DNA from 3 places in the Virgibacillus xinjiangensis genome. Region 2 is predicted to be linked to each of the others. Evidence: riboswitches for the same ligand, from Rfam matches in the RefSeq annotation. Region 2 holds a riboswitch; each other region holds the start of a gene.

Region 1 (3,279 bases), on a different contig from region 2:
GGCGTCATGTTCTACCCAACCGGGACGGGGAAAGAACTGTTCAAACTCCTTCTGGCCTGTGGCAACAATTTCCCCTGAATGATCAATGAGTATGGCTCTCGAACTGGTTGTACCTTGATCAATCGACATCATATACTGACCTTTCAACCCAATTCCTCCTTCAATACAATTATTATTCAGCCGTAATATTATGTTGCTTTATCATAGCAATTAAAGCGCTTTATTTCCAGGATATATCTGCCCGGTAAGCCGTTATACTTGATACTATTTTAAACTTCTATATTCCCCCTGCAGAATTTTTGGAAACAAGTACTTATTCAATATCGGACAAGTTGATTGTTTAATAACTTACGGCAGGATCCTTCAGTTTCTATGAGCAAGGCCTCAGATCCGAATAAAGGGTGATGGAATCGTCCTTCTGCTGATTACTCTGCGCTTCTGCTATTTCCTCCATGCCCTGCTGATTTAATTTTAAAAATCAGCCCCATAAAAAAACGTCATTCCTCAGGAGGAATGACGCAAGGCAAGTTCTGACTGCTCTTGTGTTCCGCGTTTCCTGGCCATGTAGACCAGCAGATAGACGATGGGTGTATCAATGAGCGCCACGATCAGTTTAAATACATATTGGGTTGCAATCATACCAAGGAGAACACCTGTCGGTACCATTCCCCAAAAGGCAACCGCAATGAAAATGGTGGTATCCACGAGTTGGGCGGCAGCTGTGGAAATATTGTTTCTCAACCATAGTTTCTTCTCTCCATGGTGGGATTTCAGCCGGTGGAAAAGACTCACGTCCAAATGCTGGCTGGCAACATAAGATAATAGACTGGCCAGCATGACCCGGAAACTGCCGCCGAGAATGGTTTCGAATTCTGCTTGGAAGCCAAAATTAGGTGCTGCAGGAAGTTGTATTGCAATAAAAACGAACACCATCACGAGCACCTGGGTAAAGAAACCTGCCTGCACGGTTTTTCTTGCCGCGTCCCTTCCGTAGACCTCACCAATTACATCGGTAACCAAAAAGGTGATAACATAGACGATCACTGCTGCCGGCAGAATGAACTCACCGACACTGAAAAGCTTTACCCCAAGAATATTGGAAACAACTAAAAGCCCGACAAATAAAGCATTCAAATAGACAAACATTATTAATCCTCCCTGTACATAGGTGAGGTTCTAGTCCAACCCTGGCTCCCGCTATCAGCGGTTATCAATGGTTTCCGGATACATATCATGGTTCATCATCCGATGTTCCGCGATTTTTTCGTACTTGGTGCCAGGACGTCCGTAATTGCAGTAAGGATCGATGGAAATCCCACCACGCGGGGTGAATTTCCCCCACACTTCGATATACCGTGGATCCATGAGTTTAACCAGATCATTCATAATGATATTCATACTGTCCTCATGGAAACCGCCGTGGTTGCGGAAACTGAAGAGGTACAGTTTCAACGCTTTGCTCTCCACCATTTTCACGTCGGGAATATAGCTGATATAAACGGTCGCAAAGTCTGGCTGATTGGTAATGGGGCATAATGTAGTGAATTCCGGACAATTGAATTTCACGAAGTAGTCACGGTCCTGATGATTGTTTTCAAATGTCTCAAGCACCTCGGGATTATAATCAAAATCATAGCTGACACCTTGGTTCCCCAGCAGGGTCAATTCAGATACATCCTGTTTTTTCATACAATCTCCTCCTTCTCTTCTTCCTTCCATAGTTTCTGGATTTCCATCTGACAGAAATGCCATCATGTGCTGAAATATAAAAAAGCCATGTGTCCTAAGGCACATGGCTTCATTTCATGAATAGTGCTTAGTTTTTTATAGAGGGTTGGACTAAGAACCTCTCACGTATTCAACATTCATATTATACACTGTCGCCACTTCTCTGTCATCTGCAAATTTTTGCCTTTGTAATATACACATTATTGTAATATTTTCCACGGTAGAAGGGCTCATCTTGTGATATATTGAACCTATAGAACTGTTACATACCTTATATTATACTTCTGTCCGGCGCCATATTTACGGCGGACAGAAGTTTCCGAGAGGAGCAGAACAGATGAAGGATCGAATCCATTCCATACAGACATGTACAAAAGATCACGGTCCCGGCCTCCGTTATTTATTGATCATGCAAGGATGCCCGATGCGTTGTAAATCCTGTCATCATCCGGACAGCCGGAAAATTTCAGAAGGCAGGGATATTACTGTTGAAGAAATCATAGAGGATGTGACGACCTATCTTCCGTTCCTGCAAGCTTCGGGAGGAGGAGTAACTGTAAGTGGCGGTGAAGCCTTGCTCCATACCAAATTTCTAAATAAACTCTTTGGTGAGTTGAAGAAACTCGGCGTACATACAGCCATTGACACTGCTGGAAGCTGCTACACCAAATCCGATTTTTTCCTGCGGCAGCTGAATCAGCTTCTGTCTAAAACGGACCTTGTACTGCTCAACCTGAAGCAAATTAATCCTCTTAAACATAAAGCACTCACCGGAATCACCAACCGTCATATTCTGGAGTTCGCTGAACATTTGGCGGAACAGCACGTCCCTGTATGGATCCGCCATGAACTGATTTCAGGCATCAGCGACCAAGATGAGGATTTAATTCTTCTCTCTGAGTTCATCCACTCTTTAAGAAACGTAGAAAAGGTTGAAGTGGTTCCCTACCGGAATGGCAACTTACTAGGTGGCATCAGCCAGGATATGAAAACTCCGACCGTAGCCCGTATCACCAACGCAGAACAAATATTGAATTATGAAATCATCTAAAAAGGGGTACCCATTGAAGGAGGTACCCCTTTTTTACTCGTGATGATTATCCTTGGAACAACAGATAGGAAACGATGAAATATCCTATGACTGTTATCATTGACGGGATGCTGTATGTCCACAGAGAAGCTGAACGCTTTCTCAGCAATGCCCAAATCAGTACCGCGGAAAGTAGAGTAATGGCAATTCCAGTATACACATTCGACTGGGAAACATCGGCCAATATGGAACCGCCTTGGTAAACAGCATCAGATATTGCGAGGATGATCATGTTGAACATGTTGCTTCCGAGGATCGAGCCTACTGCAAGATTCATGTTCTTCAGCCTCAAGGCAGCGTACACGGAAACAGCTTCCGGTAAGGATGTCGTAGCTGCAATCAGGAAGCTGCCGACAAAACTTGAACCCATACCGGTAATGACTGCAATCTGATCACCGGTGATCGATAATACGGTCCCCGCTAGAAGGATGGCTATGGCAGCAATGATGAAACCGATGACC
Region 2 (3,279 bases):
TGTCATCTTTTTCATAATTCGTTCTTTGATTATGTTTGCCTTCAGCCATTCTATATCTCCTCTTTCCATTAGTGTGTTGGTAATGACAAAGGGCGATTCCCGATTCGGAATCTGAGGTACTAATATATAGAATGACCGTTTAGGATGAGGTTTATTAAATTTCTTGTGGAAGTGGAGTTTTATAAGATCCGTGCCGTGGAGAAAGATATGATAGGGACCACGTGATGTGAAGTGATAAATATGGGAGGGCAGGCAGTTCAATGAGGAAGGCAGGTTGCCGGCGCGGTAATTGCTGCACCGGCACTAAGATTCATCAATTTGCAGGCACCAACCGGACAGGGACCCCTTCTGTCTGTGCTTCTTCATAGCATTTAATCAATCCATGTTCCCGGATATCTTGCTTTTTCACCCGTTTTTGATTTACCGTTACTTCAACAGGACCTTCAAACGGGAAGGTTTCCAAAGAAACAGTCTGTTCATCCAACCAGTTGATGCCAATCGGATTTTTATGAAAGCCATCCAATTCAAATGGGAGGGGGATGCCCTGCTTGAAAAATGGATGCTCATCCTGCTTGCCCACCCCCGGGTCGTTTATACATACATAGAGGGAGAAGTTATCACCAAGCTGGACCAGCCCATAATGAAAGTTAAACAAACGTTTGTTGAAATCGGGAAGGTTCTCCATAATTCGTTCTTGTCTTGCTGTTTCTTGTCGGACAAATAGGTCTGCTTGCCTTGAGGATTCCGCAGCAATAAAGCGTTTGTAATGTTCACTGCAAAGAAGCGCAGCATAAGGGTCTGCCTTTTCCACTTCATCTATCCCAAGGGTATACAAGATCACTTTCGGGTGAATGGGGAAGTCGGTAAAGGTGAAAGGCTCCTGCTTTGCATCATTCCAAAAAGGTTGTTTATCAAATTCTTTCCAGCCTAGGTCATGCTGCTCGATTGCATATAGTACAGACTCTTTTCTTCCCTTGCCTTCAAATAAATTGTCTTTCCATCTTTCCATAATTTCTCCGGAAAGCTTGGCGTGATGGTGTTGCTCCACCAAAACGAAATCGTTATCATGTTCCCTGATAATCATCCTCCGCACATCCTTTCGATTTGCTACCTACTTTGTATTTTTCCCTATATAGATGAATATGTAAACAGTTAAAAAAATAGCAGGCTTCATCCTTCCAGATGAAGCCTGCTTGTCATATCAATTGTTGAAAACGTAAACGCTTGTTGAGTGCATACATAACTGGAATTCCAACTGCCAATACAACAAACTCCCCTGCAGCGGTGGTCAGCCATGTGAAGAGGAAAGGCAGACCAAGTGCCAGGTTCAATTCAAAGGCAATAATAAACATGTTAAAAGAAAAAATCAGGGTATTAAGAACTAATAGTACCCACGTATTCTTGATATATTTTGCCAATAAAATGATAAGTCCGAGCGACACAGCGGAGTGGGCCACCCCGAAAATCAAATCATACATACCCAATGGGGAGAACAGCAGATTGCTGAGGAACACTCCAAGGACTATACCGAAAAAGTACTTTTTATTGAACACTACAAGGTGGTTGAACATTTCTGGAATCCTGAACTGCACATTGGTGAATCCAAAGGGTTGAATGACCATGGAAACAGCAATATATAAGGCTGCCAATACAGCATTGACGACAATTGTATTTGTTTTCATTATCTTCTCTCCTTAGTTTTTTATCGTGGGAGGGTCTCGAACCACGTATTTTAACTTACCAAGTATAATATAAAAAGATGGAAATGGGAAGGATACGAGTACTTCAAGGGGACATCTAGTTGACAATTATAGGGAAAGAACTCTACAATTTACATAAAGTAACCTAGTTTATTATTGTAACTAATATAATGTAAAGGGAGATTATCATGGAAACTAAATTTTTTGAAAACCCGGCAACCTATGTGGGGCAAGTGTGCATCAATGTTACCAATCTGGATCGATCTATTGCTTTCTATGAAGAAGTAGTGGGGTTCAACGTGCTGGAAAGGGCGGGGAATAGTGCGTCTCTGACAGCTGATGGAAAACGTCCAATCCTGACCATAGTCGAGCCGGAGGGCTCCATGCCGAAAGAAGAGCGGAAAGCCGGACTGTTCCACTTCGCTATATTACTTCCTTCCCGGGAGGACCTCTCCAGCTTTTTGACACATCTGATAAAGGCGGGACGCACCTTGCAGTTAGGTGCCTCGGATCATCATGTGAGTGAAGCTCTGTATTTCAATGACCCGGATGGTAATGGCATCGAGGTATATAGGGATCGTCTGTCAGATGAATGGAGTTGGAACGGTAGTACCGTGAAAATGGTGACAGATCCGTTGGATGCTGACAGTCTTGTCGCGGAAAGTGACCGGGAATGGGAAGGTCTTCCTTCTGATACAGTGATGGGGCATATTCATCTGCATGTAGCTGACCTGAAAAAGACGGAAGCTTTTTATAAAAATGGCCTTGGGTTTGATATAGTGGCTACCTATCCAGGAGCATTGTTCACTTCAACAGCCGGCTATCATCATCATATCGGGTTGAACATATGGAATGGGGAGGGGGCTGGAAAACCTTCTCCGAATAGCGCCGGACTCCGCTGGTTTTCTCTTCTATTCCCGGACAAGGAAATGAGGGAAAAAGCTATAGATCGACTTCAGCAATCAGGCGTGGATGTAGAGGAAACGGGAGAAGGTTATAAAGTGGAAGATCCGTCCGGAAATCATATACAGTTGATCGTATGATGAGGGGATCCTCAGTTGTATGAAAAAAACGTTCTGCCTTAATCAGCAGAACGTTTTTGCCATATCAGAAACGTCATTTTTTGATGGTTTGATACCATTTTTTGGCAGCCGCCACTTCTCCCATGGTCAACTGATGGCCCCGGTTTTCCCAATGCAGCTGTACATCTGCACCAGCGTTTTCGAGCAGCGATTTCAACTCTTCGGATTCCTGGGAAGGACAGATAGGATCATTGATCCCCGCAGCAATGAATATATTCTTTCCTGTTAGATCAGGGAGGTTGATCCCTCTGCGCGGCACCATTGGATGATGCAGGATGGCACCTGATAAGGCGTCTTGGTGATGGAACAACAAGCTTGCTGCAATATTTGCTCCATTGGAGTAGCCTACTGCGATGATATTTTCTCTATCGAAGTCATATTTCTCAGCAGCCTCATCGAGAAACTCAAAGAGCTCTTTGGTCCGATAGATAAGGTCTTCCTCATCAAATACACCCTCCGCAAGGCGTTTGAAGAAACGCGGCATGCCATTTTCAGAA
Region 3 (3,279 bases), on a different contig from region 2:
ACAGTGACCATCTCGGATCTTGCCCGAATCGGCAGGGTCATCGATGCCGCCGTACAGAGTGGAGCCAATCGCGTTTCAGGGGTGCAGTTTTTCATGGCAAACCAAGGGGCGGCATACCAGCAGGCGTTGCAAAAGGCTTATGAAAATGCTGTTGCCAAAGCGGCTGCACTCGCCGCAGCCATGCAGGTATCCTTGGATGTGACGCCCATCCATATTACCGAACAATCCACCCCCACGATCCAGCCGTACACTGCTGTTGCCCTTGCTGAAGATGCAGGGACACCAATCGAGCCAGGACAACTGACCGTCACAGCGGAAATAGAAGCAGCGTTCATGTACGGGCCAGGGCAGTAATGGAACTTCCTGGCTGAACGCGCATGTTGGAGAAAAATTGACTGTATAAAAATGGGAGCATTGCTGGAAAATAAATGTTATAATAATCGGAAATATTTCCATCAATCAAAAGAGGGGGATGACATGGAGTTTGTAATCCGGAGGGCAGGAAAGAAGGATATCAAACACATCCAGCAGGTGGCTGTGACGAGCTGGAATGCGACCTATAAGGGGATCATTCCTCTGGAGATCCAAAAGAAATTTCTCCAGAATGCCTACAGTGCCAAAACCATGAAGAAACGCCTGAAACACACCCATCTGTTTGTAGCGGAGGCGGATGACCGGATTGTCGGTTTTGCGAACTTCTCAGATGTGAAGGAGAGAGGGAGGGTGGAACTCGGCGCCATCTATCTCTATCCGCATTATCAGGGGAAAGGGATCGGCAGTGCTTTGCTTCAGGAAGGGATCGATCAGCTAGGCGGCGTGGAGGAAGTCTACTTGAATGTGGAGAAGCAGAATGAAATCGGGAAGAACTTTTATCATGCAAAGGGGTTTGAGCAGGTATCCGAGTTCCAGGATACATTTGACGGGCATATCTTGAACACGCTCCAGATGGTATTGAAGGTGGAGAATAAAGCAGGAACAGCTTAAGCTATGCATCAAGCGGTCTACTTCAGGGGAGGAAGAGCTGCATGTGTTATGAGGGAAGGATTTCTGCCTGGGCGGGATATCTGCTGACCATAGGAATGTTGATTTCCGTCCAATTGTCCAGCTATGCCGTTTTATGCTATATCCCGTTTTGTTTGGTGGTGCTCTCCTTGAAATGGCGGATATGGATGGAGGGGGAATCTGTGCATGTGCGGGCCCTCTTGTTCGGCCAGCGTGTGTACCGGAAGATGTACCGGTCGGATGAAGTTGTAGAAATGAAATTCTTGCGCACCGGATGGACAAGGAAAGCGGCAACGATAAAGGTGAAGGATGGTTGGAGGGTGAAAATAGAGAACCATCAACCCGCTGGCATCTTTCGAGAACTGGATGACTTTGCCGTCCGTAACAGGATCCCGATCCGTAAAACCAAGGACTATCATCTGCTGGAACGGATGGAGCGTACGAGGGAGGCCTCAGGCTAGGAGTGTGAGGAATCTGGACTGTCCCATGATCCTTCCTCTTGTTTAAAAACTTCTCTAAGAGGAATTATATAGGTAACCTTTTGTTTAGGAGGAAAAATCCATGGGACGATTGATTCGTAGATTGATCAAATACGGACCGATGATCTATCCGGTTGTACGGAAGTTTTTAAATAAGCGGAAACAACAGAATACCACGACAAGCGGGCGCTAAGATCTTCCGGACTCTCCGGAGGATTTTTTTCTATCTGTGCATGGTTTGTGGATACGCATGCAAGGTTCATCGGGAGCTGCCATCTACGTTTACAGGAGGCTGCACTGGTCGATCGGGAATACTGGAACAACAGGGGGGAGAGAATAAAACGTTTATGGCGGACATATGGTTATGGTATACTTTCATGGAAAACAGAAAAAAGAAGTCTGCTTTTTGGCAGGAGAGGTTCGCAATTCCATCCCTCTATAAAAAACTAAGGAGATCAGACAACACGGCTTCTTGGGTGTTGTTTTTTTTGATGGAAACATGCTTGCTTCTCTTCTTTTTAAAGAAAAAGGGGAGGAATAAAAATGGATAACCGAAAGGCAATTGTTGTATTCAGCGGTGGACAGGATAGTACCACCTGTCTCTTCTGGGCGCTGGAAACATTCGATGAGGTGGAAGCTGTAACGTTCCAGTATGGACAGCGGCATCACGAGGAACTGGACTGTGCCAAGGAGATTTGCCAAACGCTTGATGTACCGCATCATGAACTGGATATGTCCTTATTGAACCAGCTGGCCCCGAATGCGTTGACGCGTGGAGACATGAAAATTACGGAAGGGGAGGACGGCCCACCATCTACCTTTGTACCGGGGAGAAATCTGCTGTTCCTGTCTTTCGCAGGTGTATTGGCAAAGCAAGTAGGTGCCGCTCACTTGATCACCGGTGTAGGAGAAACGGACTTCAGCGGATACCCGGATTGCCGGGATGTCTTCATGAAATCGTTGAATGTGACGCTGAATCTGTCCATGGATCAGGAATTTGTCATCCATACGCCGCTGATGTGGCTTGATAAGGCAGAGGTATGGGAACTCAGTGACCAACTGGGAGCTTTCGAGTTTGTCAAAGAACATACGCTCACCTGCTATAACGGGGTGAAGGGAAGCGGATGCGGCGAATGTCCTGCCTGCAAACTCCGCAACAGAGGTCTGAAGCAATATGAGGCCCGCAAGGCGGGGGTGCATGCTGAATGATGCAGCAGATCTATCCGCCGGCTGTTCATGATTTTTCGTATGAAATCAACAAAGATTTCCATTTCGCTGCCGCTCATTATATCCCACATGAAGATGCCGGTACGTGCAGGCAGCGGCATGGCCATACATATTTCACCAACATCACCGTTGCCGGGGATGAATTGGACCACACTGGGTTCTTGGTGAATTTCAAAGTGGTGAAAGATCTGATCCATAAGCGGTTCGACCACCAGACGCTGAACGATGATGAGGGCTTTTCAGATGTTGATGCAGAACTTTTCCCTACCACGGAGGTTGCGGCGCGGACCATTTGGGAAATTGTCCAGGGCTATCTGAACACCCTCCCGAACAAGCCGGCATGTGTGCAGGTATACCTGCGGGAGACACCGACCAGTTACTGCATCTACCGTCCAAAGGAGGTGCGCTCCTGATGACGATACCTGTGATGGAAATATTCGGGCCCACCATTCAAGGGGAAGGGATGGTCATCGGCAGAAAGACGATGTTCGTCCGTACCGCTGGATGTGACTATTCCTGTTCCTGGTGTGATTCCAAATTCACCTGGGACGGTTCGGAAAAAGATGCTATC

Evidence for each region. Region 2 has a riboswitch for preQ1 ahead of ACFOGI_RS15860 (QueT transporter family protein). Riboswitches for the same ligand answer to the same signal wherever they lie in the genome.
Region 1: it holds a riboswitch for preQ1, as region 2 does, so the genes downstream of both, queF (preQ(1) synthase) here and ACFOGI_RS15860 (QueT transporter family protein) in region 2, are expected to answer to the same signal.
Region 3: it holds a riboswitch for preQ1, as region 2 does, so the genes downstream of both, queC (7-cyano-7-deazaguanine synthase QueC) here and ACFOGI_RS15860 (QueT transporter family protein) in region 2, are expected to answer to the same signal.

What each region holds. Positions count from the first base shown of each region.
Region 1 covers NZ_JBHRSA010000015.1:36,249-39,527, reverse strand. The annotation lists gene glpK (glycerol kinase GlpK) at 1-132, opposite strand, end outside; gene ACFOGI_RS04885 (queuosine precursor transporter) at 505-1,146, opposite strand; gene queF (preQ(1) synthase) at 1,201-1,689, opposite strand; PreQ1 riboswitch class I at 1,811-1,856, opposite strand; gene ACFOGI_RS04875 (radical SAM protein) at 2,066-2,779, shown strand; gene ACFOGI_RS04870 (sodium:calcium antiporter) at 2,826-3,279, opposite strand, start outside.
Region 2 covers NZ_JBHRSA010000057.1:73,242-76,520, reverse strand. The annotation lists gene ACFOGI_RS15870 (catalase) at 1-49, opposite strand, end outside; gene ACFOGI_RS15865 (DUF3891 family protein) at 314-1,084, opposite strand; gene ACFOGI_RS15860 (QueT transporter family protein) at 1,197-1,682, opposite strand; PreQ1 riboswitch class I at 1,689-1,733, opposite strand; gene ACFOGI_RS15855 (VOC family protein) at 1,889-2,743, shown strand; gene ACFOGI_RS15850 (alpha/beta hydrolase) at 2,817-3,279, opposite strand, start outside.
Region 3 covers NZ_JBHRSA010000053.1:31,157-34,435, forward strand. The annotation lists gene ACFOGI_RS14715 (SIMPL domain-containing protein) at 1-354, shown strand, start outside; gene ACFOGI_RS14720 (GNAT family N-acetyltransferase) at 478-984, shown strand; gene ACFOGI_RS14725 (hypothetical protein) at 1,026-1,463, shown strand; PreQ1 riboswitch class I at 1,891-1,937, shown strand; gene queC (7-cyano-7-deazaguanine synthase QueC) at 2,025-2,690, shown strand; gene ACFOGI_RS14735 (6-pyruvoyl trahydropterin synthase family protein) at 2,687-3,121, shown strand; gene queE (7-carboxy-7-deazaguanine synthase QueE) at 3,121-3,279, shown strand, end outside.